Regions from separate parts of the Streptomyces sp. NPDC048415 genome, predicted to be linked through region 2. Evidence: riboswitches for the same ligand, from Rfam matches in the RefSeq annotation. Region 2 holds a riboswitch; each other region holds the start of a gene.
What was found. Region 2 has a riboswitch for cyclic di-AMP ahead of AB0D27_RS38180 (M23 family metallopeptidase). Riboswitches for the same ligand answer to the same signal wherever they lie in the genome.

Region 1 (9,828 bases), on a different contig from region 2:
CGCGAAACGCTTCCACGGGCCCGTGCTCATCCACTGCCTGACGGAGAAGGGGCGCGGTTACGAGCCCGCGCTGGCGCACGAGGAGGACCACTTCCACACGGTCGGCGTGATGGACCCGCTCACCTGCGAGCCTCTCGCGCCGTCCAACGGGCCTTCCTGGACCTCGGTGTTCGGTGACGAGATCGTCAGGATCGGCCAGGAGCGCGAGGACGTCGTGGCGATCACGGCGGCCATGCTGCACCCGGTGGGACTCGGGAAGTTCGCCGAGAGGTTCCCCGATCGCGTGTGGGACGTCGGAATCGCCGAGCAGCACGCCACGGTGTCCGCGGCCGGCCTCGCCACCGGCGGCCTGCATCCCGTCGTCGCCGTCTACGCCACCTTCCTCAACCGGGCCTTCGACCAGCTCCTCATGGACGTCGCACTGCACCGCTGCGGCGTGACCTTCGTCCTCGACCGGGCCGGGGTCACCGGTGTCGACGGGGCCTCGCACAACGGCATGTGGGACATGTCGATCCTCCAGGTCGTACCGGGCCTCAGGATCGCCGCCCCGCGCGACGCCGACCAGCTGCGGGCCCAGCTGCGGGAGGCGGTCGCCGTCGACGACGCGCCTACGCTGATCCGCTTCCCGAAGGAGTCGGTCGGGCCGCGGATCCCGGCGGCCGACCATGTGGGCGGCATGGATGTGCTGCATCGGGCCGACCACCCCGAGGTGCTGCTCGTCGCGGTCGGCGTCATGGCCCCGGTCTGTCTCCAGGCCGCCGAACTGCTCGAAGCCCGCGGCATCGGCTGCACCGTCGTCGACCCGCGTTGGGTGAAACCCGTCGACCCGTCGCTGCCCGGCCTCGCCGCCGAGCACCGGCTCGTCGCCGTCGTCGAGGACAACAGCCGGGCGGCCGGGGTCGGCGCGGCGGTCGCGCTGGCGCTCGGGGACGCCGAAGTCGACGTCCCGGTAAGGCGGTTCGGCATACCGGAGCAGTTCCTCGCGCACGCCAAGCGCGGTGAGGTGCTGGCCGACATAGGTCTGACGCCCGTCGAGATCGCCGGGCGGATCAGCGCCGGCCTGGCCGTCAAGGATGAGCTGTCCAAGGCGAAGGACGAGCTGTCCGTGGATGAGTTGTCCAAGGAGAAACAGCAATGACCGACCCTGCGGAGAAGGGCGATTTCGACCTCGGCGCGCTCCTCGCCGAGCGCGGAGCCGAGCGCTACGAGCTGCACACCAAGTACCTGAATCACCAGCTCCCGCGCATGCTGCACACCATCGGCTTCGACAAGGTGTACGAGCGTGCCGAGGGTGCCCACTTCTGGGACGCGGACGGCGACGACTACCTGGACATGCTCGCCGGGTTCGGAGTGATGGGCCTGGGCCGCCACCACCCCGTCGTCCGCAGGGCGCTGCACGACGTCCTCGACGCCTCGCTCGCCGACCTCACCCGCTTCGACTGCCAGCCGCTGCCCGGGCTCCTCGCGGAGAAGCTGCTCGCCCACAGCCCTCACCTGGACCGGGTGTTCTTCGGCAACAGCGGCACGGAGGCCGTCGAGACCGCGCTGAAGTTCGCCCGCTACGCCACCGGGAAGCCGCGGATCCTGTACTGCGCGCACGCCTTCCACGGGCTGACCACCGGCTCGCTGTCCGTGAACGGCGAGGACGGGTTCCGCGACGGCTTCGCACCGCTGCTGCCCGACACGGCCGTCGCGCTCGGTGATCTCGACGCTCTGGCACGGGAGTTGAAGAAGGGCGACGTCGCCGCGCTCATCGTCGAGCCCATCCAGGGCAAGGGCGTGCACGAGGCGCCGCCCGGATATCTGCGCGCCGCCCAGGAGTTGCTGCACCAGCACAAGGCGCTGCTCATCGCGGACGAGGTGCAGACGGGCCTCGGGAGGACCGGGGACTTCTACGCCTACCAGCACGAGGAAGGCGTCGAGCCGGACCTGGTGTGTGTGGCCAAGGCGCTGTCCGGCGGCTACGTGCCGGTCGGGGCCACCCTCGGCAAGGACTGGATCTTCAAGAAGGTCTACTCGTCGATGGACCGGGTCCTCGTCCACTCGGCGAGCTTCGGGTCGAACGCGCAGGCCATGGCGGCGGGGCTCGCCGTGCTCTCCGTCATGGAGAACGAGCAGGTCGTGGCGAACGCCCGGGCCACGGGCGAACGGCTGAAGTCCCGGCTCACCGCACTGGTGGACACATATGAGCTGCTCAGCGACGTACGCGGCCGGGGTCTGATGATCGGCATCGAGTTCGGGCGGCCCAAGTCGCTGAAGCTGCGCAGCCGCTGGACCATGCTGCAGGCCGCGCGCAAGGGCCTGTTCGCGCAGATGGTGGTCGTGCCGCTACTGCAACGGCACCGCATCCTCACCCAGGTCTCCGGCGATCACCTGGAGGTGATCAAGCTGATCCCGCCGCTGATCATCGGCGAGCGGGACGTGGACCGCTTCGTGGAGGCCTTCACCGCCGTGATGGACGACGCGCACAGCGGCGGCGGGCTGATGTGGGACTTCGGCAAGACACTGGTGAAGCAGGCGGTGGCGAACCGCTGATCTTCGCCCGCCTGCTGGTTCTGGTTTTTACCTGTGGGGCAAAAGATTTGCCCCACAGGTAAGGCTCGGGCTCAATGGAAGACATGAGCCCTGCTGAGACCGGGGCGGTCGAAGAGCCGTCCGCCGAGCTGCCCGCCGTCGCGCCACAGCTCCGTGCGCTGCGCCGCCGCGCCTCCCTGACCCTTGAGGTCGCGTCCCGCGCCGCCGGGCTCTCGCCCGCCCACCTCTCGCGCCTGGAGACCGGCCGGCGCCAGCCTTCGCTGCCGATGCTGCTCGCGCTGGCTCGTATCTACGGTACGACGGTCTCGGAGCTGCTCGGCGAGACGGTCGCCGAGCGTGACGCGATCGTACGCGCCGCCGACATGGAGCCGACCGGGGCGGGCGGCTGGACCTACTGGCAGGCCGGCGCTTCGGGCCGCGGCATGCAGGCCCTGCGCGTGCACGTCCCGTACGGCTCGCAGGGCGACATCGTGCGCGTGCACCCCGGCGAGGAGTGGCTCTACGTCCTCAAGGGCCGGCTGCGACTGCGCCTCGGGGACACCGCGCACGTGCTCGCGCCGGGCGACAGCGCGCACTTCGACTCGCTCACCCCGCACCGCATCGCCGCCGACGATCGCGGCGGGGCCGAGCTCCTCTTCGTACACACCCTGCTGCAGAGCCCCACCGCCGCGCTGTGCCTCGGCCCGGCGACGGGACACCCGACCTCGGGAGAGACGCCATGACCGAACCCACCGAGAAGACCGAACCGACGGGCCCGCGGCGGTCCATGGAGGAGAAGTTCCCGCGCGCCCTGTGGGTGCGACTGATCATCTACGTGGCCGTCGGCCATCTCTTCGCGGCCTTCATCTACCTGCTCTTCACGCTGGGCGCGCACAACCAGTAGGCGTACGTCAGTCCAGCAGCCGCTCCCGCAGGCGCTCCCGCAGCTCGGGGGTCATGCCCAGCCCCTGCTTCAGGTAGGCGTCGACCCCGCCCCAGGTCTCCTCGATCGTCTCGAAGGCCGCCGTCAGGTAGGCGGCGCGCGCGTCGAACAGCGGGCTGAGCAGCTCCATGACCTCCGGCGAGTACGCGGAGGCGGAGGTGCTGCTGCGGTGCACCTTGTAGCGGCGATGCGCGGCGTTCGACTCCAGGTAGTCGGCGATGATCGCGTCGCGCTCGACGCCGAGGGCGAGGAGCGTCACGGCTATGGACAGGCCGGCGCGGTCCTTGCCCGCCGCGCAGTGCATCAGGGCGGGCACGCTGTCCTCGGCCAGCGCGTGCAGCACCCGGGAGTGCTCGGCGGTGCGCTCCTTGATGATCGTGCGGTAGGACACGATCATCCGGTTCGCGCCCTTGCCGTCCGACAGGATCGCGCGTAGCTGGTCGAGGTCGCCGTCGCGGACCATCTTCCAGAACTCGGCGCCGTCGGCCGGGTCGGTCAGCGGAAGGTTCACGTTCCGCACGCCGGGCAGCTCGACGTCCGGGCCCTCCAGCTTCTGGTCCGAGGCATTGCGGAAGTCGAAGATGGTGTGCAGTCCCAGGGAGGCGAGGAACGCGGCGTCCTCCTCGGTGGCGTGCGCGAGATGGCCGCTGCGGAACAGCTGCCCGTACCTCACCTGCCGGCCGTCCTCGGTGGGCAGGCCGCCCACGTCCCGGAAGTTGCGCACTCCGGCCAGCTCGGGCTCGGTCGACGGGATCTGCTGCGTCACGGGGGCTCCTCCCATTCGGCCGTCGTCGCTGCTCGGGCTCTGCTCGGCGGCGTGTGTCGACGGTTTGCGTTCTTGACGATACGACATGGGTTCCTGAGGCAATGAGTTGTCCACAGGCGTTGCTCCCGAACCCGGATCCCCTGATGATGTTGGTCTGTGATCGCAGCTGTTCGAATCTGTGGGGGACCGATGATCGAGGTCGGCGCGGACGGTCGTACGTGGCTTCTGTCGGGGCCGACGAGCAGTTACGCACTGCGGCTCACCGAACGCGACGAGCTGCTGCATCTGCACTGGGGCCCGCGGATCACGCTGCCCGACGCCGAGGCGCTCGCCGTCCTGCCCGCATCGCGGTACTGGCCGTTCGAGTCGCCGCTCGACGGACACGAGGAGTACCCGGTCGAGGGCGGCCCCCGCTTCGTACGCCCCGCCCTGTCGGTGCGGACGGACGAGCGGCGCGGCACCGAGTGGCGCTTCGAGGAGTACGGCACGGACGGTGACGAGCTGCGGCTGCGCTTCTCCGACTCCGGGCTCGGCATCACGCTGCACTACCGGACACGTGGCGATGTCATCGAGCGCTGGGTCACCCTGGCGGGCGAGGGCCCCGCCCTGGAGCTGCTGCGCGCCGACTCCGCGACCTGGACGCTGCCCGAGCGCGACGGATGGCGGCTGTCCCAGCTGCACGGCCGATGGGCGGCCGAGTCCCGGCTGGCGCGCTCCCCCCTCACCTACGGTGAGAAGGTCATCGGCAGCCGGCGCGGGCACACCGGGCACCAGCACCTGCCGTGGGTCGCGCTCGACACAGAGGCGACCGAGGAGACCGGCGAGGTCTACGGATGCGCGCTCGGCTGGTCGGGTTCCTGGCGGATCTCCGTGGCCCAGCTTCCGGACGCGCGCGTGCAGATCACCGGCGGCGCCGGGTACGACGACTCGGGACTGCTGCGACTGGAGCCGGGGGAGTCGTTCACGACCCCCGTCTTCGCCGGGCTGTGGAGCGACGGCGGCTTCGGCGGGGCGAGCCGGGCCTGGCACGCGTACCAGCGGGCGTATGTCATCCCCGACGCCGGCCAGGACCGGCCGGTGCTGTTCAACTCCTGGGAGGCCACCACCTTCGACATCTCCGAGGAGCAGCAGCAGGCGCTCGCGCGGCGGGCCGCCGCGATGGGGGTCGAGTTGTTCGTGGTCGACGACGGCTGGTTCGGGGCGCGCACCAGCGACCGGGCCGGCCTCGGCGACTGGACGCCCAACCCCGACCGCTTCCCCGCGGGACTCAAGCCGCTCGCCGACCATGTGCACGGGCTCGGTATGCGGTTCGGGATCTGGGTCGAGCCGGAAATGGTCAATCCGGACAGCGAGCTGTATCGCACGCACCCCGACTGGGTGCAGTTCCAGCCGGGTCGAACCAGGACGGAATACCGCAATCAGCTTGTACTGAACCTCGCGCGCCCGGACGTCCAGGAGTATCTCTGGGGGCAGCTCGACGGCCTGCTCTCCAGCGCCCCGATCGACTATGTGAAATGGGATTTCAACCGCTGCTTCACCGACGCGGGTTGGCCGGCCGAGCGCTACCCGCAGAAGCTGTGGGTCGAGCACGTACAGGCCCTGTACGCACTCCTCGACCGGCTGCGGGCCGCCCACCCGGGCGTCGCCTTCGAGTCCTGCTCGGGCGGCGGTGGCCGTATCGACCTGGGCATCATGGCGCGCACGGACCAGGTGTGGACCTCCGACAACACCGACCCGCTCGACCGGCTCGCCATCCAGTACGGCTTCAGCCAGGTCCACCCGGCCCGGATCATGGCCGCGTGGGTCACGGACAGCCCGAATACGCAGCTCAACGGGCGCGCCAGCTCGCTGCGCTTCCGCTTCGTGAGCGCCATGGCCGGGGTGCTCGGTGTCGGCGGAGACCTCACCAAGTGGAGCGAGCAGGAACTCGACGAGGCGCGGGAGTGGGTGGAGCTCTACAAAGACATCCGGCCCGTCGTGCAGCGCGGCGACCTCTATCGGCTGCGGCCCCCGGAGGGCGGGCTGAGCGCGGTGCAGTACGTCCACGGCGACGAGACCGTCGTGCTCGCCTGGCTCCAGGCCCAGCACCACGGTGAGCCCGTCGCCGCACTCCGGTTGCGCGGACTCGACCCGACACAAGCGTATGAGTGCCGCGAAACGGGCGAAGTGTACCGAGGGGCGGTGCTGCTGCATCACGGGGTGCGGACGAGGCTTCGCGGCGACCTCGATGCGACGGTTATCCGACTGCGTCGCATCTGACTGTTCTGTCCGAATTGGCGTCTTCATTCCAACTAACCCTGGAATAAAGCACCGTGGGGTGAGGTGCGTGAGGAGCGTCATATTCGTGACGATGCGTTGCGGCGTCCATTTCACAATCAGCCCGAATTCAAAGGCGGGTTGAGGAACGGAAAAGATCGTCCATGCACGGAGGGTGACCGGAATTCCGGCATGGATCAAGAACGGCACGTGCATAGAAATCGCCCATGGTTGTCGAAGCGCTCTCATCTCGCTTACGTTCTGCCCCAATCCGGACGGACGCCCAATCCTGCCGCCGCCCGGAATCCGCACACTCACCCGCACACGGCAGGAGCGGGGGACCCACAGGTTCCATGCCTGTTCCGGTCTCCGGAACGGCTAGGGGTACAGCCGCGCATGCGCACGGCCGGGCATCTCCAGCCCGCACCCGACAGCTCACCTCGCAGGCGCCGGAGAGGAACTCGTCATGCCCGCGAAGGGTAAGCACCGCCGTCCCAAGTCCCAGCGTTTCACCCGCTCGATCGCCGTGGCCGGAACCGGTGGCGCCGCGCTCGCGCTGCCTCTGATGGGGGCCGCCGGCGCCCATGCCGCGACTCCGACCGCCGCTGTCGCGCAGAAGGCCGTCGCGCAGAAGGCCGTCGCGCAGAAGGCCGTCGCGCAGAAGGTCGAGAAGACCGCGACCGCCGCTCCCACCGCCGCGAAGAAGGTGGCCGCGACGAAGACCTACGCGGTGAGGGCCGGCGACTATCTCTCCAAGATCGCCGACGAGCAGAACGTCAGCGGCGGCTGGAAGAAGCTCTACTCCGACAACCGCTCGGCCATCGGCAGCGACCCGTCGCTGATCCACCCCGGCCTGAAGCTGACGATCGGCAAGAAGGCCGCGGCCGCCGGCGCCACCCAGTCGTCCACCAAGACGACGACCTCGGCCGCGAAGACCACCAAGACCGCCACGGCCAAGCCCGCCTCCATCGCCACCAGTTCCGGTTACACCCTGCCGGTCGAGGGTGCGACGATCGGCACCGGCTACAAGGTGGCGGGCAGCATGTGGTCCAGCGGTTACCACACCGGTGTGGACTTCGTGGTCCCGACCGGCACCACCATCAAGGCCATTGCCCCCGGCACCGTCGTCTCCGCGGGCTGGGGCGGCGCGTACGGCAACCAGGTCGTCATCCAGCACGCCGACGGCCAGTACTCGCAGTACGCCCACATGTCCGCGCTCTCCGTCTCGGCGGGCCAGACCGTGACCGCGGGCCAGCAGGTCGGCCTCTCGGGCGCGACCGGCAATGTCACCGGACCGCACCTGCACTTCGAGATCCGCACCACGCCGAACTACGGCTCGGACGTGGACCCGGTCGGGTACCTGCGCTCGCACGGCGTCGCCGTCGTCTGACGCCGCTCCCTGCTCCTGACGGCAGGACCGCCTCCAAAGGCCGGACCCCACGATCCCCGGGGTCCGGCCTTCGGTGTTCCGTGAGCGGTTCATGATCAGCGCTAGTTCATCTCGGCGATCGACGGCGAGACGGGCACCGAGCGCACCCGGCAGCCGGTCCCCGACGACTTCGTCGCCGACGGCCCCTCCGGCATCGCCTACCTCGACGGCGAACACCCCAGCCTCGTCATGAAGTTGGTCACCCGCGTCGGAGCCGGGCGCGGAGTCTTCCGCGTCCTCTTCCAGACGTGGGACTTCAACGGGACGGATCTGACCCGGCGCTGGAAGTACGTTGCCCCCTCGGGCAGCGGCGCCACCAGCTTCCACCAGATCCGTACCGTCGACGTGGACCAGGGCGGCAGCGACGAGATCGCCGATGGCAACTACGTCGTGAACAGCGACGGCACCCTGCGCTACGTCGTCGACGGGGCTATTCACGGTGACCGGTTCGACATCGCCGACCTCGACCCCGACAGGCCGGGCCCGGAGGGCTTCGCCATCCAGCAGTCCGATCTGGGCATCGTGTCCCACTTCCCCTGGTACGACACCGACGCCGCGTTCGGCCGCTGATCTACGACTACACCGAGCCGCTGCTCGTCGCGAACGAGCCCAACCAGGTCCGGATCGTCTCGGACGGCTCCCTCGTGCAATGGTGGAACAACGGGTGGCTGGTCTTCCACTACACCGACGTGGAGCCCTACACCAGCGGGCACTTCGCGTTCCGCACCACCTGGAGCCATTTCCGGATCAGTGACTTCCGTGTGTGGCGGCTGCATCAACGCCCCTGATCCGAGGCGTATTCCAAGATTGGTCAATACTTGACGAGTGGCTTATCTCACCAACCGTCAACCCTTCCTTACGGTCGCGTAGCTCACATCGAAAGGTGAATCATGACCCGATGTGGCAGACGATTCGAAGAGTGACAACAGATCAGTGATCGGGTCGTACGTGGCGGTGGGGGACAGCTTCACCGAGGGCGTCGGCGACCCCGGGCCTGACGGGGCCCTTGTCGGATGGGCCGACCGGTTCGCGGTGCTTCTCGCGGACCGGCGGCCCGAGGGCGACTTCAACTACACCAATCTCGCTGTACGCGGCAAACTGCTCGACCAGATCGTCGAGGACCAGCTCCCGCGCGCCAAGGAACTCGCCCCGGATCTGGTCTCCTTCTCCGCGGGCGGCAACGACATCATCCGGCCCGGCACCGACCCCGACGAGGTCGCGGAACGCTTCGAGCGCGCGATCGCCGAACTTACCTCCGCCGTGGGCACCGTGATGGTGACCACCGGCTTCGACACCCGTGGTGTGCCCGTGCTGAAACACCTGCGCGGCAAGATCGCCACGTACAACGGGCATGTGCGGGCCATCGCGGACCGGTACGGCTGTCCGGTCCTCGACCTCTGGTCGCTCAAGACGATCCAGGACCGCCGCGCCTGGGACGGTGACCGCCTGCACCTCTCTCCCGAGGGCCACACCCGGGTGGCGCTCCGCGCCGGCCAGGTCCTCGGCCTCGAAGTCCCCGCCGACCCTGACCAGCCCTGGCCGCCGCTGCCGCCGCGCGGCACCCTGGAAGTACGGCGCGACGACATCCACTGGGCCCGTGAGTACCTGGTCCCCTGGATCGGGCGGCGGTTGCGCGGGGAGTCGTCGGGCGACCACGTGGCGGCCAAGGGAACCCTGTCGCCGGACGACATCAAGATGCGAATCGAGTCGGTGGCCTGACGTCCGGCCTCTCCCGCCTGGCAGGTCGGCGCCGACCGCTGATGGTGGGTGCGGGGTGCGGGGCGTTGCGGCAGTGCGGGGGCGATTCGGGGGAGCGGGTGCGTGTGCGAGCCGCTGTGGGCGCGGGGCCCTAGGTATGTGCCAAGGCCGCTGTGGGCGCGGGGCCTAGCTGTGCGCCAGGCCGCTGCGGGCGCGCAGGCC
Region 2 (9,828 bases):
CACGTGTCCCGACGCCGTCCGCTCCAGGACGGCCATGCCCTCGTCCGTGAGCACCGCGACATGGCCGCGCTTGTCGGTCGGACAGCCCTCGCGGCGTACCGCGCCGTCTTTCTCCAGCCGGGTCACCGCGTACGTCAGCCGGCTGCGCGTGATCTTCAGGATCTCGGCGAGTTCGGTCATCCGCAGCCGTCGGTCGGGCGCCTCGGACAGCATGGCCAGGACGGAGTAGTAAAGGTGGGGCATGCCGGCCTCCGCCTGGAGCTGGCGGTCGATCGTGTCCTCCAGGAGGGAGGCGGCGGAAATGTACGAGCGCCAGGCGCGCTGTTCGGCGGGGGAGAGCCAGCGGGTCGTCATGCGGCCAGTCTAGGTATTGTTTAAAAGTTGAACCACTGGACGGTGCCGGTCGCACAAACTGAGTGGTACCGGTTGAACCGCCAAGCCGTACCAAGCCACTGCGATCCGGAGGCTGCGCCCCCATGCCCCACCCCTATGTCCTGTTGTCCGCCGCCGTCTCCCTCGACGGCTTCCTGGACGACACCGGCCCCGAGCGGCTGCTGCTCTCGGACGCGGCCGACTTCGACCGGGTCGACGAGGTACGGGCGTCCAGCGACGCGATCCTGGTCGGCGCGGGCACGATCCGCTCGGACAACCCGCGGCTCCTGGTCAACTCCGCCGAACGACGCGCGGCACGGGTCGCCTCCGGGCGCCCGGAGTACCCCCTGAAAGTCACCGTCAGCGGATCGGGCGACCTCGATCCGAAGGCCCAGTTCTGGCACACCGGCGGCGAGAAGATCGTCTATACGACGGATGAGGGGGCGGGGCGGGCGGCGGAGCTCCTGGGGGGACTCGGCGTCGAAGTGGTGTCGACCGGGGCCGAACTCGACTGGCGTGTGCTGCTCGAACACCTCTATGGCGTACGGGGTGTGCGGCGCCTCATGGTCGAAGGGGGCGGGCGGGTCCACACCCAGCTGATGCGGGAGGGGCTGGCGGACGAGCTGCAGCTCGCCGTCGCGCCGCTGTTCGTGGGCGAGCCGGGCGCGCCGCGGTTGTTCGGGCCCGGGACGTATCCCTCCGGGCGGCTGCGGCTGGTGGAAACACGGGCCGTCGGGGACATCGTGCTCATCCGGTACGTGCCCACGGCGCCCGGGGCCGGGAGGCTCGCGTCCGCGACGGACCGGCGGTGGCTGGCGCTCGCGTGCGAGCTGGCGGGTCTGTGTCCGCCGTCGCGGACCGCGTTCAGTGTGGGGGCGGTGGTGGTGGCGGCCGACGGGACGGAGCTGGCGCGCGGGTACTCCCGCGAGGGGGACGATCCCGTCGTGCACGCCGAGGAGGCGGCGCTCGCCAAGATCGATCCCGCCGATCCGCGGCTGGGCTCCGCCACCGTGTACAGCAGCCTGGAACCTTGCGCTCGCCGTGCCTCCCGGCCGGCGCCGTGTGCCCGTCTGATCCTCGACGCGGGGGTGCGGCGAGTGGTCACCGCCTGGCGCGAGCCCGACACGTTCGTCGCAGGGGCCGACGGGAACGGGCTGCTCGTCGCCGAAGGCGCCGACGTCGTCGTACTCCCGGAGTACGAGGATCTGGCCGTGACCCCCAACCGCCACCTCTTGGCGTAGGCCCCGGGCCTGGGCCCTGCGCGGGCCCCCGGCCTGGGCCCCGCGCGGGTGAAGGGTTCTCGCCCGCTCCGCCCTTACGTCCCGCACCTGGGGCTCCGTCCCAGACCCCGCTCCTCAAACGCCGGAGGGGCTGGGTTTCCGCGTGTGCTTTTGGGTCCCGCGGATGGCGTACACTGGTTTCAACGACGCGGGGTGGAGCAGCTCGGTAGCTCGCTGGGCTCATAACCCAGAGGTCGCAGGTTCAAATCCTGTCCCCGCTACTGAAGGCCAAGGGCCGGAACTCGGATCACGAGTTCCGGCCCTTGGTGTTTTCCCTGGCCGCGTTTCCCTCGCCGCGTTTCCCCCACCGCGTTCTTCTCGCCGCAGACCACGTACTCCGCTCGGCCCACACCGCTCGCCTCCCTCCCTCGATCCGGGAAACCTGGACGAGTGGGGCAGCGAGGAGGCGGGCCAATGCCCCAGGATGCGTACGAGCGGGCCGGCGGACGCCTGCCCGGCGACCCCGTGCCCGACCCCGGCCTCGGCGACGCCACGCCGCACAGCGCCCCGCGGCACGGCGGTCCGAAGGACACCGGCCGGCGCAGGATCTCGTACGCCCGTGCCTTTGTGCGGGCACTCCCGGCGCTGCTCATCGTCACCGGGATCCTCTACGACTACCTCACCCCGTCGGACTTCACCGCCGCTCCCCTCCTCACGGCCGCCCCACTCGTCGCCGCGCCCCTCTACTCACTGCGCGGCACCGTCCTCACCGGCACCCTGACCATCGCCGCGCTCGTCACCGTCCACCTCAAGCTCGGTATCGCCCTGAACGTCGACTCGGTCACCGAAGTGGTCACCGTGGCGACAGCCGTCGGCCTGGCCGTCCTCATCAACATCCTCGTCCGCCGCAGCGACGAACGGCTCGCCTCGGTCCGGGAGATCGCCGAGTCCGCGCAGCGCGCCGTGCTGCCGGAGCCCGCGGAGCGGATCGGCGGCCTGGAGGTCGCCGCGCGGTACGAGGCGGCGCAGACGGACGCCTACATCGGCGGCGACCTCTACGCGGTGCAGGACTCCCCGCACGGTGTACGGCTGGTGGTGGGCGATGTACGCGGGAAGGGCATGGGTGCGGTGGCCGCCGTGGCGGTGGTGATCGGGGCGTTCCGGGAGGCGGCCGAGCAGGAGGCGACGCTGGAGGCGGTCGCGGGGCGGCTGGAACGGGCGCTGGCGCGCGAGGGCACCCGGCGCGACGGCCTCGACGCCTTCGAGGGGTTCACCACGGCCGTACTCGCGGAGATCCCGCACGGCGAGGACGCCGTACGGATCGTCAACCGCGGCCATCCCCCGCCCTTGCTCCTGCATACCGACGGCACCCTCGTCGCACTCGCCGCCGAGGACCCCGCGCTGCCGCTGGGGATGGGTGAGCTGGGCGCCTGGCCCGACCGGGCGGTGCGGGCCGGCTTCCCCCGCGGGGCGACGCTGCTTGTGCACACGGACGGGCTGTCCGAGGCCCGCGACGGGCGCGGGGACTTCTACGATCCTGTGGCGTGCCTCGCCGGCCGGCTCTTCGCCGGGCCCGGCGCGTTGCTGACCGCACTTGCCGACGAGGTCCGCCGGCACGCGGGCGGCGCTCTGGCGGACGACATGGCGCTGCTCGCCGTACGACGCCCCCAGTTGGTGGACGGCGTCCTTGATCGTTGTCACGAGGGGTGATCGTGTGACGCCTCTCCGATAACAACTGACACACCGTCAACTGAACGCGTGTTTATGGAGTGTGGTCAACTCGCCCGGTTTACCCCGGTCATGACCCCAAAGTCCTGGCCAAAAGCATGAACGATCAGTCCGAACAGCTTGGAATCCGGGGTCCGGGTCTATTAACGTTCGATAACGCAGCGCGGTCGTCCCAGCCGTCACAAGAGACGGCTCCGTGCGCACGCGCCGAATCCCGCGAGGGAACCGGGGAACCACCAACTTGGGGTGAATCGAGCGTATTCCGCCGTGGAAGCACGGCAGGTATACGCGCGTAGGAGACCTTCCTGCTCCGAACCCGTCAGCTAACCCGGTAGGCGAGAAGGAAGGAAAGGAGCGCGCCCACGTGGCGTCCAACCGGCCTGCCCAGAACACCTCGTTCGCGCCGAGTGATACACAGCCCTTCGGCTACGGCAACGACGAGGGCCCCTGGGAGGAGTGGAACCCCACCGAGGATTCCGTCCGTCCCGTGCGCGGCCGGCACCGCGTCAGCAAGCAGCGCGGCGGAGGACTCGCCCGCAGCTCCACGGTTCTCGGCGTCGGCGTCATAGCCGCCGTCGGCGCGGGCGGTATGGCCACCGCGGCGCCCGGCAAACCGCCGGTGTCGATCTCGCTGCCCGACCTGTCGTCGGTCACCGAATCGGCCAAGGCCCTGATCTCGGACGGCGGCTCCAGCGCCCCCAAGGGCTCCGCCACCCCGCTCACCAGCGCCGGCCTGACCAGCACCGACGCCGCCCAGGGCAGCACGGACGCGGGCGAGGCCCTGCGCGCCCGCATCATGCAGCAGGCCGAGTCGCAGCAGGACCAGGTCGACAACGCGGCCCAGGAGGCCGCCGAGGCCGCCGCCGCCAAGCAGGCCGTCGCGCTCGCCGCCAAGCAGCAGGACGACGCCGAGGCCAAGGCCGCGGCTACCAAGAAGAAGGCGGAGCAGGAGGCCAAGGCGAAGGCCGAGGCCGCGCGTCTCGCCGAGCTCGCCAAGAGCTACTCGCTGCCCACCTCCTCGTACACGCTGACCGGGCGCTTCGGCGACGCCGGCTCCATGTGGTCCTCCGGCTATCACACCGGCCTCGACTTCGCCGCGCCCACCGGCACGCTGATCAAGGCGATCCACAGCGGCACCGTCACGGAGGCGGGCTGGGCCGGCGCGTACGGCTATCGCACGATCCTCACCCTCGACGACGGTACGGAGCTGTGGTTCTGCCACCAGTCGTCGATCAGCGTCAGCGTGGGGCAGAAGGTCGCCACGGGTGACGTCATCGGACGCGTGGGCGCGACGGGCAATGTCACCGGGCCGCACCTGCACCTGGAGGTGCACCCCGACGGCGGCGGCGCGATCGACCCGATGGCGTGGCTGCGGGGCAAGGGCCTCAATCCCTGATCGCCCGGAGGGGAGCGGAATACGGCCATCCGGTGCGGGCGTTGAAACTGAGCATGACTTCTCTTCGTAAGCTCGGTTCCTCCGACCTCGAGGTCTTCCCGCTCTCCCTCGGCGGCAACGTCTTCGGCTGGACCTCGGACGAGGCCCAGTCCTTCGCCGTGCTCGACGCGTACGCGGCGGCCGGCGGCAACTTCCTCGACACGGCCGACTCCTACTCGGCATGGGTCGAGGGCAACAAGGGCGGCGAGTCCGAGACCATCATCGGCAAGTGGCTGAAGGCGCGCGGCAACCGCTCGGACATCGTGGTCGCCACCAAGGTCAGCCAGCACCCCGAGTACCCGGGGCTGTCCGGCGCCAACATCAAGGCCGCCGCCGACGCGTCCCTGCGCCGCCTCGACACCGACTACATCGACCTCTACTTCACGCACTTCGACAAGCCGGAAGTGCCGGTCGATGAGATCATCGGCGCGCTCGACGACCTGGTGAAGGCCGGCAAGGTGCGCCACATCGCCGCCTCCAACATCACGCCCGAGCGGCTCCAGGAGTCCCTGGAGTTCTCCGACCGCGAGGGCCTCGCGCGCTATGTCGCCCTCCAGCCGCACTACAACCTGGTCTCGCGCGACACCTACGAGGGCGCCCTGCGGGACGTCGCCTCCCGCGCCGGTCTCGCGGCCGTCCCGTACTTCTCCCTCGCGTCCGGCTTCCTCACCGGGAAGTACCGGCCGGGTACGACGGTCGACAGCGCGCGTGCGGAGGGCGCCGCCAAGCACCTGGACTCCGAGCGCGGGCTGCGGGTCCTCGCCGCCCTCGACGAGGTCGCCCAGGCCCACGACGTTCCCGTCGCCACCGTCGCCCTGGCGTGGCTGGCGGCCCAGCCGACCGTGGCGGCGCCGATCGCTTCCGCCCGCACGGTCGAGCAGCTGCCCGCGCTGATCGGGGTGGCGGAACTGGTCCTGACGGGCGGCGAGCTGGCCAGGCTGACGGAGGCGTCGGCCTGACGGGATCTTCTGGCGTGGGCCTGAGGGCGTCTTCTGGTGGGGGCGTGACGGCGTCTTCTGCCGAGGGCCTCGCGGCATCTTCTGGCGTGGGCGTGACGGCATCTCCCGTCGCGGGCCTGACGGCACTTCTGGTGTGGGCCTGACGGCGTCTTCTGCCGTGGGTGTGACGGCGCCTCCTGCCGCGCCGGGGGGACGTCCTTTTCGCCGCGGCGGGGATCTGCCGTGACGGCGCGATCCGGTCCGGCGGTGCCCAACTCTCCGCAGGTCTATGACCGATAGGGGTTGTACGCGGGAGACGGCGCCGCCGGCCTGTACTGCTGACCGTACGACGGGGCGTATCCGTACCCGTATCCGTGCGCCGGCCACGGTGGCGGGACCGGAACCACCGGAACCGGCGCCGTGACGCGCGCCGCGTAGGCGAGCGCCGGCCGGGCGACATCCCGGCGCCGCCACAGCGCGTCGAGCAACTCCCGCTCCCGTACGACGAAGTCGGCGCCCGCGCGGCCACGCCGCCCCCGGTGCCGAAGGAACGCGAGCGAGGTCGCGTACGCCTCGTACTCCGCGACCGAGCGCGCCGCGGCCTTCCCGAAGTGGTGGTGGGCGTACTCGCGGGCGAGCCGTCGCGCCCGCATCGAGCCGAGCACGTACGGCTCGGCCGGGGTCAGCCACCCGGCGACGGCGTACGCGGGCAGTTCCGAGCGCACCGTGCGCAGCTCGCGCTGCCGGGTCCAGACGACCAGCCAGGTCAGCAGCCCGAACGCTGGCACCATGAACGCGGCGTACACCGCGAAGAAGCCGTACTCCCCGAAGTTGGAGGAGCCGTTCCATACGGAGTGCATGCCCATGGCGAGCAGCAGCCCGGCGAGGGGAAGCAGGACACGGCGCAGCTGCTGGCGTTCGGCGGACAGCGCCGCGATGCCGAAGCCGATGCCGGTGAGCACCGTGAACAGCGGGTGCGCGAAGGGCGACATCACCACGCGGACGAAGAAGGTCGCGGCGGTGACGGACGCGAGTCCGCGTTCGCCGCTGAGCTGGTCGGTGCCGAAGGCGGTGCCGAGATAGAGGATGTTCTCGGTGAACGCGAAGCCGGTGGCGGTGACCCCGGCTATGACGACGCCGTCGACGATCCCGGTGAAGTCCCGTCTGCGGAAGAGGAAGACCAGCAGCACGGCCGCGGCCTTCGCGGATTCCTCGACTATGGGCGCTATGACGGTCGCGCCGAGGGTGTCGGCGCTGGAGGGATCCGCGGTCGCGGTCGCTATCCACTTGGTGGCGAAGCTGTTGGCGACGATCGCTATGAGCGCGGCGGCGCAGGCGCCCCAGGCGAAGGAGAAGATCAGGTTGCGCCAGGGGCCGGGCTCGACGCGGTCCAGCCAGCGGAACGCGGCAACCAGCAGGGGCACGGGGAACACCGCGAGCCCGAGACCGACCAGAAAGCCCTCGGTGCCGGTCTGTTCGCGGACGAGGGCCAGGATCACCAGCCCCGATATCGCGAGCAGCGTGCTCAGCGCGCCGTACCGGACCGATCTGCGCTGCCACCAGTGCGCATGCCGCAGCGCACGGCCCGCGGGACCGCTGGGGTGCGTCGGGTACGGGGGACAGGTGGCCACGGCATTGACCCTAACGAGGGGGGGCGGGGCCCGCGACGGTGCCCGGTGCGGCCCGCAGGGGTTTCAGTCGCCGGGAGCGTGCTGGTCTCGGTGCTGTACGCGCCGGAAGAGGAGGTCGTTCACCACATGACCCTTGTCCAGTCCCTGGCCCTCGAAACGGGTCAGCGGCCGGAAGCCGGGACGTGGCGCGTAACCGCCGTCGGGCTGGGTGTTCTCGAAGTCCGGGTGGGCGCTGAGTACTTCGAGCATCTGTTCGGCGTACGGCTCCCAGTCGGTCGCGCAGTGCACAAGGCCGCCCGGCTTGAGGCGGGTAGCGACGAGGTTCAGGAACTCCGGCTGGATCAGCCGCCGCTTGTGGTGCCGCTTCTTGGGCCAGGGGTCGGGGAAGTACACGCGCAGTCCGCTCAGGGACTCCGGCGGGAGCATCTCCCTGAGCAGGATGATCGCGTCGCCGTTGCCGACCCGGATGTTGGACAGGCCGTTGCGGTCCGCGAGATTCAGCAGGTTGCCCTGGCCGGGCGTGTGCACGTCCACGGCGAGGATGCCGGTGCCCGGGTCCTCGGCCGCCATCTGCGCGGTGGCCTCGCCCATTCCGAACCCGATCTCGAGCACGACGGGCAGGTCGGCCCCGAACAGCTCCGCCAGGTCGATCACCCGCTGCCCGTCGATGTCCAGCCCCCACTTGGGCCACAGCCGCTGCAACGCGTCCGCCTGCCCGGCCGTCACCCGACTCCGCCGCGGCTGAAAACTCCGAATCCGCCGCTCGAAATGCGACCCGGCGGGATCGGCCTTCGGCCCGTCGGGGAACCGGGGCTCACCCTTGGCACGGGTGTGACGCAGCGGGCCGCCACCGGCGCGGGTGGGCTGGGGGACATCGGGGGAGTCAATGGGCTCAGACACAGTGCTGACGATTTTACGGGCACGACTCAGCCCGTCCGGCATTTGAGGACGAGCGCGAAGCGCGACACGGGGGTCTGGGGCGAGCACTCAGGTTCTGGGGCGGCGAGCCCTCAGGTAGGGGACGGGTAGGGGCACAGGGGGCGAAAACCCCCTGTGCCGGCACCCGCGCCGGGCACCGGTCAGACCCCCGCCAGCGCGGCCAGCGCCCGCCGGGCAACCTCCCTGCCAATGGGCAGCGAAGCCGTCGCGGCGGGCGACGGCGCGTTCAGCACATGTACCGTCCGCGGCCCCTCCCGGATCAGAAAGTCGTCCACCAGCGTCCCGTCCCGCAGGACGGCCTGAGCCCGCACCCCCGCGGGGGCCCGCACCAGGTCGTCCGGCGTCACCGCGGGCAGCAGCCGCCGCACAGCCGCGGTGAACGCCGCCTTGGACACCGACCGCCGCAGCTCCCCACCCCCGTACCGCCAGTGCCGCCCCGCTATCCGCCATGTCCCCGGCCACGCCAGCGTCCCGCCCAGCTCCCTTGGCCGCACGACCCCCCACCCGTACCCCTCCCGGGCGAGCGCGGGAACCGCGTTCGGCCCGACGTGGACGTCTCCGTCGATGCCCCGCGTGAGATGCACCCCGAGGAACGGGAAGGCGGGGTCCGGCACCGGATAGACCAGCCCGTGCACCAGCTCGGGCCGCGCCAGTGAGTAGTACTCGCCCCGGAAGGGCACGATCCGCATCCCGGGATCGTCCCCCGCGAGCCGGGCGATCTCGTCGCAGTGCAGCCCCGCACAGTTGACGAGCACACGCGCGCGGACGACCGCGCCATCGGACGTGCGGACTGCGGCGCCGAGGCCGGCGCGCCGGTCGACGCCGACGACCGCCGCCCCGTACCGGATCTCGGCCCCGGAGGATTCCGCGAGCTGCCGGGCCACCGCGACGAAGTCGCAGATCCCGGTGGTGCCGACGTGGATGGCGGCGAGGCCGCGCACCTCGGGCTCGAACTCCGCCATCTGGGCGGCTCCCAGCTCCCGCACCGGAATGCCGTTCTCCCGGCCTCGCTGCACCAGCCCGTGCAGCCTGGGCAGCTCCGCCTTGTCCGTGGCGACGATCAGCTTGCCGGTGACGGCGTGGGCGATGCCGTACTCCGCGCAGAACTTGATCATCTCGGCGGAGCCCCGCACCGCATACCGCGCCTTCAGGGAGCCCGGGCGGTAGTAGATCCCGCTGTGGATCACCCCGCTGTTGCGTCCCGTCTGGTGCCGGGCGGGCCCCTGTTCCTTCTCCAGCACCGTCACTCGCGTGCCCGGCGCCGCACGCGTGATCGCATACGCCGTCGACAGGCCGACGATGCCGCCGCCGATCACCAGCACATCGCAGTCGTACGCGCTCCGCACCCTGCACCACCTCCCGACTTCGATAGTGCACTGCGCCACTGACAATGCCCTCAAACCCGGAAGCCCCGGCTCCGCGCCCCTGGGGTCGCGGGTCTGGGGACCGTGCGCCTACGCCGGAGCCATAAGCAGCGGCCGTGCGCGCTCGCGCAGCTCCGCCACGCGCGGTTCGTCGCCGTACGGCTCCAGCCGGTGCAGGAGGTCCTTCACGTACTCGGTGGT
Region 3 (9,828 bases), on a different contig from region 2:
CAGGTCCGCGTCGCCCGTGACATACGGCGGCATCGTGTAGATGAGGTCGCGGAACGGCCGCAGCCACACGCCCTCGCGCACGGCGGCCGCCGTCGCCGCCTTCATGTCCACCTCGCGGTCGAGCTGGACGACTCCGATCGCTCCCAGGACACGTACGTCCCGGACTCCCGGCATCGAGGACGCCTCCGCCAGCCCCTCCCGCAACCCCGCCTCGATGCGCTTGACCTCGCTCTGCCAGTCCTGGCCGAGCAACAGGTCGATCGAGGCGCAGGCCACCGCGGCGGCCAGCGGATTGCCCATGAACGTGGGCCCGTGCGCGAGCACCGGGACCTCGCCGCGTGAAATGCCGTCGGCCACCCGCGAGGTGCAGAGCGTCGCCGCCATCGTCAGGTATCCGCCGGTCAGCGCCTTGCCGACGCACATCACGTCCGGAGTGACGCCCGCGTGGTCCGCCGCGAACAGCTTGCCCGTACGGCCGAAGCCGGTCGCGATCTCGTCGAAGACCAGCAGCACGTCATGCGCGTCGCAGGCCTCGCGCAGCACACGCAGATACGCGGGGGAGTGGAACCGCATCCCGCCCGCGCCCTGCACCACCGGCTCCACGATGACCGCGGCCAGCTCATCGGCGTGCCGCTCGATCAGCTCGCGCAGATGATCGGCGTACGACTCCTCGTACGCGACCGGCGGCGCGTCGGCGAACACCTGGCGCTGGAGGACGCCCTGCCACAGCTCGTGCATCCCGCCCTTGGGATCGCACACGGACATGGGCTGCCAGGTGTCCCCGTGATAGCCGCCGCGCCAGGTCAGCATGCGCTGTTTGCCGGGGCGGCCGAGCGAGCGCCAGTGCTGGAGGCACATCTTGACGGCGACCTCGACGGAGACCGAGCCGGAGTCGGCGAGGAAGACGTGCTCCAGGCCCTCGGGCGAGATGTCGACAAGGCGCTTCGCCAGTCGCACGGCGGGCTCGTGCGTGAGACCGCCGAACATGACATGGCTCATGCGCTCGAGCTGGCCGCGCGCCGCGTCGTTGAGGACCGGGTGGTTGTAGCCGTGGATGGCCGACCACCAGGACGACATGCCGTCGATCAGCTCGGCCGAGCCGTCGGCCAACCGTAGGCGCACGCCGCTCGCCGATTCCACGACCAGTGGCTCCTGGCGGCCGGGCATCGGCCCGTAGGGATGCCAGACGTGCCGCCGGTCGAGGTCGAGCAGCTCCCGCACGGACAGGTCAGGCATTGGGCGCGACATCCGTTCCGGCACCTCGACGGCGTACGGCGACGAGATCCGTACGCGCTTCCTGGACGACGGTCTCCTCGGCGGGCGAGCCACAGGGCCCGCACCCGGCGTCCGCGTGCGACCCGCATCCGGCGTCCGCCTGCGAGCCGCAACCGCCGCCCGCCGGAACCCGGTGCTCGGGCAGCGTCACCTCTCCCGCGCCCTCCACCTCGAACCCGGCGTCCGCGATCATGTCGAGGTCGGCCTTGCCGGCCTGGCCCTCACTGGTGAGGTAGTCGCCGAGGAAGATCGAGTTGGCCAGGTTCAGGGCCAGCGGCTGCAGGGTGCGCAGATGCACCTCGCGGCCGCCCGCGATGCGGACCTCGGCGTCCGGGCAGACGAAGCGGACCATCGCGAGGATCCGCAGACAGCGCTGTGGGGTGAGGTTCCACTCCTTGGCGAGCGGGGTGCCCTCGAAGGGGATCAGGAAGTTCACCGGAACGGAGTCCGGGTCGAGCGCGCGCAGCGCGTAGACGACGTCGACGAGGTCCTCGTCCGACTCGCCCATGCCGGCGATCAGGCCCGAGCAGGCGGACAGACCCGCCGCGTGCGCCTTCTGCACCGTGTCCACCCGGTCGGCGTACGTGTGGGTGGTCGTGATGTCCCCGTACGTCCCCTCGGAGGTGTTCAGGTTGTGGTTGTACGCGTCCGCGCCCGCCTCGCGCAGCCGCTCGGCCTGGCCGTCGGAGAGCAGGCCCAGGCAGGCGCACACCTCGACGTTCTCGTTGTTGTCCTTGATCGCCTTGATGGTGTCGGAGACCCGGTCCACGTCACGGTCCGTCGGACCGCGCCCGCTGGCCACCAGACAGACCCGCTTGGCGCCTCCGGCCAGGCCCGCCGCGGCGGCCTGCGAGGCCTCGTCGGGCTTGAGCCAGGTGTACTTCAGGATGTCGGCCTTGGAGCCGAGCCGCTGCGAGCAGTACGAGCAGTCCTCGGGGCACAGGCCCGACTTGAGGTTGACGAGGTAGTTGAGTTTCACCCGTCGGCCGAACCAGTGCCGGCGTACCTTGCCGGCCGCGGCCACCACGTCGAGCACGTCGTCGTCGGAGGTGGCCAGCACGGCCAGAGCTTCCTCGCGGGTCGGCAGCTCGCGCCGAAGCCCCTTGTCCACCAGCGTGTTCAGCAGGTCCATGAGGTCCGATCCTTGCCTATGCGACCGCTTCCGGCCAAGGAGAGATTGCACAACAGAGACGGTTCGACGTGTGGGTATTGCCACATCCTGGGCGGCTGGCCCGGCCGCTAGGGTCTGTGCACTGCCTACAAAACATCCGTCACCACGGCCCGGAGGACACATGGCGTTCGGCTGGATGGACGAGCAGGCCGAAGCGCGCCGCCGGGCCGGACTCGTCCGCACCCTCAGGCCGCGCCCCGCCGACTCGCCGCTCCTCGATCTCGCGAGCAACGACTACCTCGGTCTGGCCCGCCATCCGGAGATCACCGAGGCGGCGGCCCGGGCCGCGCGCCGGTGGGGCGGCGGCGCGACCGGCTCCCGGCTCGTCACGGGCACCACGGAACTGCACGCCGAGCTGGAACGCGAGCTGGCCGACTTCTGCGGTGCCGAGTCCGCGCTCGTCTTCTCGTCCGGATACGCGGCCAATCTCGCCGCCGTCACCGCGCTCGCGCCGCACGGCTCACTCGTCGTCTCGGACGCGGGCAACCATGCCTCATTGATCGACGGTTGCCGACTGGCCCGGGGCAGCACACAGGTCGTCGCGCACACCGACCCGGACGCCGTGCGCAAGGCGCTGGGCACTCACGAGGGGCCCGCCGTCGCCGTCTCCGACACGGTCTTCTCGGTGGACGGGGACGCGGCGCCGCTCGCCGAACTCGCCGTCGCCTGCCGGGAGTACGGGGCCGGACTGATCGTCGACGACGCGCACGGGCTCGGCGTCCTCGGCGACGGTGGCAGGGGCGCTCCGCACGCGGCGGGCCTCGCGGGCGCGGCGGACGTCGTGGTGACCGTCACGCTCTCCAAGTCCTTCGGCAGCCAGGGCGGGGCCGTCCTCGGCCCGGCCCCGGTCATCGACCACCTGGTCAACGCGGCACGCACGTTCATCTTCGACACCGGTCTCGCGCCCGCGGCGGCGGGCGCGGCTCTCGCGGCGCTCAGACTGCTGCGCCGCGAGCCGGAGCGCGCCGCACGGGCCCGCGCGGTGGCGACGGCGCTGCACACGCGCCTGACGGCCGAAGGCCTGCAAGCGGTACGTCCGGACGCCGCGGTCGTCTCCGTGCGCGCGCCGTCCGCCGAACGGGCCGTGCGGTGGGCGGCCGACTGCCGCGAGGCGGGACTCGCCGTCGGCTGCTTCCGTCCCCCGTCCGTGCCCGACGGCATCTCACGGCTGCGGCTGACCGCCCGCGCGGACCTCACCGACGAACAGATCGGCGACGCCGTACGGGTGATCAGCGCGACCCGGTGACGCTCAGCTGAGTCCGGTGATGAATCCCTCCCACGCGGCGGGAGCGAAGAGCAGGGCGGGGCCCGCCGTGTTCTTGGAATCGCGTACGGCGACGAGTCCGGCCCAGGGTCCTGGGCCCGGTCGCGCCGTCTCGACGCAGTTGTTCATTCCCGTACTTCGGCTGCTGCGCAGCCATCGCACGTCGTGCAGTGAAGTACTGGAAGGTACGTACCGAGGCATTGCGGTCATGGTGCCTCCTTACGCGCCGTCACCTATCCCGGCGATGTAATCCAACGAGTCCTCGGGCGAAAGGGCGTGGATCTGAAGGGCGTTGAAGGCCTCGCTGTAGGCCTGAAGGTCTTCTTTCCGTTCGAGGTAGAGGCTACTCGTCAAGTGGTCGAGAACAACCACATCCAGATCAGTTGTGTTCGGAAATGAGAAGATAACGAAAGGCCCGGTGATGCCGATGTGTGCACCGGCGGCGAACGGGAGTACCTGAAGCCGCACTTGGGGCAAGGTGGCCGCCTCCCGCAGCCGCAGCAGCTGCCGCGCCATGACGTCCCGACCGCCGACCCCCCGGTGCAGCACCGCCTCGTCCAGGACCGCGCTCAGTTCCAGCGGCGGATGCGAACGCAGCACGTCCTGGCGGGCCAGGCGTACCTCGACGAGCGCGTCGAGCTTGCCGTCCTCAAGTCCGCCCACGGCGGCCCGCGTCACCGCACGGGCGTACTCGGGTGTCTGCAACAGCCCCGGCACCACGGAGGTCTCCAGCGTGCGCATCCCGCTGGCCTGCGACTCAAGACTGATGAAATCGCGGTACGTCGAGGGCAGCACCCCCCGATAGGCGTGCCACCAGTGGTGCCGCCCGTTGCCCTCGGAACCCGCCAACACGACCAGAAGATCTCGTAATTCGGGATCCTCGACGGCGTAGGCGTCCAGCAGACGTTCCACGTCCGCCGGCTTCACTCCGCTGGTGCCCGTCTCGATCCGGCTCACCTTCGACTGGTGCCAGCCCAGCAGGCGGGCCGCCTCACCACTCGTGAGACCCGCATCGGCGCGCAGCGCGCGCAGTTCGGCACCGAGCTTGCGGCGGCGTACCGCGGGACCGTGCTGCATGGCCGTACTCCTTACTCCTTCCGAGCCGCCCAAATACGCTCTGTCGTCGCAGAGTTCACCGCTTCGAGCGACAGATATATGCATATCTTGGTGGATCGCTCCCGTGCCCGGCCCGGTAATGGCAGTCTGGCGCGAAGCACCAGTCCGGGACCGTACTCGAACCATCCGCTCCTTGTCGGACTCCGGTCCCGGTGGGAAAGGGACGACGTCGCCATGGCAGATCACCAGGAAGCATCCGTCACTCTGCCGAGCGATCCCGCTTCGGTCTCCGCGGCCCGGAAATTCGTCGCAGACGTGCTGGCCGAATGGGGCCTGCCGTGCGACTGCGAAGCCGCTGACACCGTACGCCTGATCGTGTCCGAACTAGCCACCAACGCCGTCCAGCACACGTTCGGGCAGTCGCCCACCTTCACGGTGGACGTCCGGCTCGACCGAGACGAACACCTGCGCATCGGAGTCACCGACAGCCACCCGCGCTTCCCCAAACGGCTGCCCGCCGCCGTCCAGCAGGACAACGGCCGCGGCATGGTGATCATCCGCTGGCTGACCTCCGAGTGCGGCGGCAGACTCACCGTCCGGCCCACCCGGGAGGGCGGCAAGACGGTCTCCATCCAGCTTCCCTGGACGGTACCGGTCGAGCCGGTGGCGGCCGGCGGGCCCCAAGGGCCTTAAAAAGAGCGTCAGTTGTCGTGCCGTTGCTGCCCGGCTCTTCCGAAGGCGCCGCGCAGCAGGGCCCGAAAGGCATCGGCCGCCGGGGCCGCCTCGTCGGTCCGGTGGACGACGGAGATCGTACGACGCAGATCTCCCGGTTCCAGCAGTCGGATGCCCACCGGGGTCGCCGCCGTCCTGGCCACCATCTCCGGTACGACCGCGACGCCGAGCCCCGCGCTGACCAGCGCGCAGACGAGGGCGTACCCCGGAGTCTCGACCAGTACCGAAGGGGCGGCTCCGGCCCGGGCGAGCGCGGCCTCCACGCCCTGCCGGGCCGGATGGTCGGGAGCCATGCTGATCAGCGGCTGACCGGCGAGCCCGGTCAGCGGCAGCCGCGCGGAGCCACCCGCGAGAACATGCCCCGGAGCGGTCACCAGCACCAACTCCTCGACCAGCACCGGCTCCAGACGTACGGACGACGGGAGGGGCACGGGCGGCGCGGGCTGATAGGTGTGCGTCAGCGCCAGGTCCACTTCGCCCGCCGCGACCGCCGAAACGCCCTCCGGAGGCTCATAGCCCGCGACCGTGAGCTGCACGTCCGGGTGAGCGCGGCGAAACGCACTGAGCACGGGCGGCAGCAGATGGATGCCCGCCGTCTGGAAGGTGCCGAGCCGCAGAGTGCCGCCCGACAATCCCGCCAGGAGCGCCAGTTCGTGCCGGGCGCGCTCCATCTCGGCGAGGACCCGGCGAGCCCGCGTCACCAGCAGCTCGCCCGCGCCCGTCAGCCGCGCCCCCCGATGGGACCGCACCAGCAGGGTCGCTCCCGCCTCCCGCTCCAGCTTCGCCAACTGCTGGGAGAGCGCGGGCGGGGTAAAGCCGAGGCGCTCCGCGGCCCGGGTGATCGACCCCGCCTCGGCGACCGCCACCAGCGCCGCGAGCCGTGTCGGGTCGTACATCTGGTCTCTCCTGGGCCGGTGGCAGGACGCCTGGTATAAACGATTGCTTAAGGCAGACCCAGGATAGTCGATATATGTCCTATAGGCCCGGCGCGGGCAGTCTGGTGCTCATGGACATACAGCTCGCCGCCTTCACCGTGGTCGCCGCCGGCATGGTCGCCATGCCGGGCGCCGACTTCACCGTCGTCGTACGCAACGCTCTCGTCTCGCGCCGGGCCGGAGTCGCGTGTGCGCTCGGGGTCGCGGGCGGACTGCTGGTGCACACGGCGCTGGCCGTCGCCGGGGTCGCCGCGGTCCTCACCGCCGTGCCCGCGCTGTTCCGGGCGCTCCAGCTCCTCGGCGGCGCCTACGTGCTGTACCTGGGGGTGCGCACCCTGCGCTCGCTGGGACGGCTGCGGGAGGCGGAGCCAGAGGAGACGACGTCCGGCGGGCGGCCGCTGCGGCAGGGCTTCGTCACCAACGCGCTCAACCCGAAGGCGCCGATCACCTTCCTCAGCCTGCTGCCGCAGTTCGTGCCCGCGGGCAGTCCCGCGATGCCCCGCACCCTGCTGCTGGCGCTGATCGTGGTCGTCCTCGCCCTGGTGTGGTTCCCGGCGGTCGCGCTGCTGGTGGACCGGCTCGGACGGTGGCTGCGCAGGCCTCGGGCCGCCCGGGCCGTGGAGGCGGTCACCGGCGGCGCGCTCACCCTTCTCGGTGTGGTGCTCGTCCTGGAGACCGTGAGGCTCTGACGCCACGCTGCACCAGCCGGGGCAGCACGCCCCACAGGGACAGACAGACGGCCAGCGTGCCCGCGCCCGCGGCGATCCCGGCTCCGCGCCCCAGCGTCACGTCCACGACGAGGAGCACCGATCCGGTGAACGCCAGCATCAGCACGTACAGACCCAGGTGGGCGAGGCGGGAGGAGACCCGCACGATGGTGGGCTTGGCGTTCTGCTGGAACAGCGACCGGTGCAGGGCGGCGGGGCTCGTGAAGAGGGCGGCGGCCAGTACGGCGAGCAGCAGCGTGGTGACGTACGTGGCGCGCTGCGCCGTGTCGAGGGACGGGAAGCGCTGGGTGAAGGCCAGGGTCAGCAGGAAGGCGAACAGGATCTGGACCCCGGTCTGGGTGACGCGCAGTTCCTGGAGAAGCTCGGCGAAATTGCGGTCCGCCCGTTCGAGGGGCGTCTCGTTGCGAGCGGGCTTCTCGTTCTGGCCGGGCGGCTGGTTGTGGCCAGGCGTCTCGCTGCGGGGAGGCGTCTCGTCGTGAGTGGTGCGGGGGCGTTGGTCGACCATGGGGAACGAGTAACCACTCTGACCCGTGTTTCACGCCCCTGGGGGCGGCGGCCCGCGCCGCCGCCCTCAGAGCGGGTCAGCTCACCCGGCCGTACCAGACGCTCCTCGTCCAGATCCTCTCGAGCTTCACGACCTCCCCCGTCTTCGGGGAGTGCCATATCTTTCCCTTCCCGGCGTAGATGCCGACGTGATACACGTTCCGGCCCGAGTGGAAGAAGACGAGGTCTCCGGCCTTGCGGTGCGAAGCGGAGACATGGTGCGTCTTGTTGTACTGCGCCGCGGCCGTACGAGGCAGCTTCTTGCCCGCCTTCTTGAACGAGTAGAGCGTGAACCCGGAGCAGTCGAAGCGGCGTGGTCCTGTGGCGCCCCACTTGTAGGGGGAGCCTTTCTTGGAAGCCGCGACCTGAAGTGCCTTCGTCGCGAGCGTGGCCGCCTGGGCGTCGGGTGCGACGCCAGGGACCACGAGGCTGCCGCCCACAGCGGCGATGGTGAGCGCCGAGGCCGTACCGGCCCGGGTCCACAGCGACGGGACACGATTGAGCGCAGTCATGCGCAACCCTTCGTCAGCCGCCTGTGAAGGATGACCTGTCGGATTCGGGCTGGCGAAGTTGCCCGGCCGCGTGCTGCGGCTTCACCCCAAGGACCGCCCGGAAGCTCTCCGGCGGCCCGTAGTGCTGGGTCCTCCACTCCTGCCGATGCACATCTGTCGACCGGTCATCCGGGCGGCGGCAGGACTCGGCGTCCGCCCGGACCGCCCCGCCGTTGTGGCGGGGGCTTGTCGTCGGAAGGGATCTTCACGCATAACTGTCAGAAAATCCGAATGGAATCGGTGGTTTGTGGGGTTACTCACCACTCACCCGTTCGGGTGGACACCCCTCTGTTCGACCGGGTGTTGGGGTGGCCGACCACGCTCGTACCAGCGACGGAAGGCTTCATTCCGCCTCTGCGCTACGCGCGTTGCGCAACTCTTACGCCCTCCTGAGAGGACCCGTGACTACTCCATCAGGGGGTACGCCATCTGGTCCGTTTGAAGCCCGGGCCGGACGCTCCGCCGACACGGCGCGAGCGGCGGCCCGGGTGTGGGTGCGTCAACTGTCGGAGTGCGGCGGCACCGTGACCCGGGCCGCCCGCCGCTCGCCGTCGAGGACCCGCAGGGCCTGGGCCAGAGTCGGGGCATGCACCTCGCTCTCGCCGCGCTGATGCATCAGCGTGAGGGCGTCCCGCAGCGCGGTGGCCTTGCCGACCAGTGCCTGAGCGGCCCTCAGGCCCCGGTAGGTGTCTCCCGGGCGGGCCGGGTTGATGCGGCCGAGCAGATCGACCACGTCGAGATAACGGTCGATCAACTCGGCCTCCGCGCGTGTCAGCGCGGGCAGCGGAGGCAGTTCGGGTGGGAGCATCGGCCGATCACCTCGCGCCGGGCGCGGTGCGCGAGGCCTTGCGGCTCGGGATGATCCGGTCGACGAGGCCGTACGCCACCGCCGCCGGCGCGTCCAGGATCTTGTCCCGCTCGATGTCCGCGGCGACCCGCTCCGGGCTCTGTCCCGTGTGCCGTACGAGCATCTCCTCGAGCATCCTTCGGGTGCGCAGCAACTCCTCGGACTGGATGACCAGATCGCTCGCCTGGCCCTGGACCGGCTCGGGAAGTGAGGGCTGGTGGATGAGTACGCGGGCGCCGGGCAGCGCGAACCGTTTGCCGGGCGTGCCCCCGGCCAGCAGCACGGCCGCGGCCGACGCGGCCTGCCCCAGGCAGACGGTCTCCACGTCGCAGGTGACGAACCGCATCGTGTCGTAGACCGCGGTCATCGCGCTGAACGAGCCGCCGGGGGAGTTGATGTAGAGCGAGACGTCCTGATCCGGGGCCAGGTACTCGAGGTACATGAACTGTGCCATCACATCGTTCGCCGAGGTGTCGTCGATCGGCGTCCCGAGGAACACGATCCGCTCGTCGAGCAGCTTCGAGTACGGATCCAGGGTCCGCCGGCCCGCACTGGTGCGTTCGGTGAACTCCGGCAGGACATGGCGGGCGGACGGGTCGTTCATGGCTCGCGCCTCCTCTGGGGGACTCCTGGGGGACCCTCCTGTCAAAAATGTACAGGACGTACAATGCCTGTCGGCAGGGTGCTCGCTGACAGCGAAAAAACGAGGAGATCGTCCGCTCCGAG

Region 1: it holds a riboswitch for cyclic di-AMP, as region 2 does, so the genes downstream of both, AB0D27_RS04340 (LysM peptidoglycan-binding domain-containing M23 family metallopeptidase) here and AB0D27_RS38180 (M23 family metallopeptidase) in region 2, are expected to answer to the same signal.
Region 3: it holds a riboswitch for cyclic di-AMP, as region 2 does, so the genes downstream of both, AB0D27_RS09230 (C40 family peptidase) here and AB0D27_RS38180 (M23 family metallopeptidase) in region 2, are expected to answer to the same signal.

Annotation. Positions count from the first base shown of each region.
Region 1 covers NZ_JBEZKJ010000003.1:260,393-270,220, forward strand. The annotation lists gene dxs (1-deoxy-D-xylulose-5-phosphate synthase) at 1-1,138, shown strand, start outside; gene AB0D27_RS04315 (aspartate aminotransferase family protein) at 1,135-2,535, shown strand; gene AB0D27_RS04320 (XRE family transcriptional regulator) at 2,619-3,257, shown strand; gene AB0D27_RS04325 (DUF6126 family protein) at 3,302-3,418, shown strand; gene AB0D27_RS04330 (tyrosine-protein phosphatase) at 3,426-4,223, opposite strand; gene AB0D27_RS04335 (alpha-galactosidase) at 4,413-6,482, shown strand; cyclic di-AMP (ydaO/yuaA leader) riboswitch at 6,785-6,941, shown strand; gene AB0D27_RS04340 (LysM peptidoglycan-binding domain-containing M23 family metallopeptidase) at 6,946-7,869, shown strand; gene AB0D27_RS04345 (hypothetical protein) at 8,062-8,478, shown strand; partial or broken gene AB0D27_RS04350 (DUF6250 domain-containing protein) at 8,466-8,696, shown strand; gene AB0D27_RS04355 (SGNH/GDSL hydrolase family protein) at 8,842-9,627, shown strand.
Region 2 covers NZ_JBEZKJ010000100.1:13,660-23,487, forward strand. The annotation lists gene AB0D27_RS38160 (MarR family transcriptional regulator) at 1-354, opposite strand, end outside; gene AB0D27_RS38165 (dihydrofolate reductase family protein) at 477-1,613, shown strand; tRNA gene AB0D27_RS38170 (tRNA-Met) at 1,800-1,873, shown strand; gene AB0D27_RS38175 (PP2C family protein-serine/threonine phosphatase) at 2,067-3,302, shown strand; cyclic di-AMP (ydaO/yuaA leader) riboswitch at 3,516-3,673, shown strand; gene AB0D27_RS38180 (M23 family metallopeptidase) at 3,685-4,716, shown strand; gene AB0D27_RS38185 (aldo/keto reductase) at 4,770-5,714, shown strand; gene AB0D27_RS38190 (PrsW family intramembrane metalloprotease) at 5,981-7,324, opposite strand; gene trmB (tRNA (guanosine(46)-N7)-methyltransferase TrmB) at 7,388-8,224, opposite strand; gene lhgO (L-2-hydroxyglutarate oxidase) at 8,404-9,609, opposite strand; gene AB0D27_RS38205 (MFS transporter) at 9,718-9,828, opposite strand, start outside.
Region 3 covers NZ_JBEZKJ010000008.1:151,228-161,055, forward strand. The annotation lists gene AB0D27_RS09185 (adenosylmethionine--8-amino-7-oxononanoate transaminase) at 1-1,236, opposite strand, end outside; gene bioB (biotin synthase BioB) at 1,229-2,407, opposite strand; gene AB0D27_RS09195 (8-amino-7-oxononanoate synthase) at 2,568-3,692, shown strand; gene AB0D27_RS09200 (DUF397 domain-containing protein) at 3,696-3,920, opposite strand; gene AB0D27_RS09205 (helix-turn-helix transcriptional regulator) at 3,930-4,787, opposite strand; gene AB0D27_RS09210 (ATP-binding protein) at 5,001-5,459, shown strand; gene AB0D27_RS09215 (LysR family transcriptional regulator) at 5,468-6,394, opposite strand; gene AB0D27_RS09220 (LysE family translocator) at 6,505-7,122, shown strand; gene AB0D27_RS09225 (DUF6328 family protein) at 7,076-7,666, opposite strand; gene AB0D27_RS09230 (C40 family peptidase) at 7,743-8,216, opposite strand; cyclic di-AMP (ydaO/yuaA leader) riboswitch at 8,220-8,385, opposite strand; gene AB0D27_RS09235 (hypothetical protein) at 8,755-9,063, opposite strand; gene AB0D27_RS09240 (ATP-dependent Clp protease proteolytic subunit) at 9,071-9,706, opposite strand.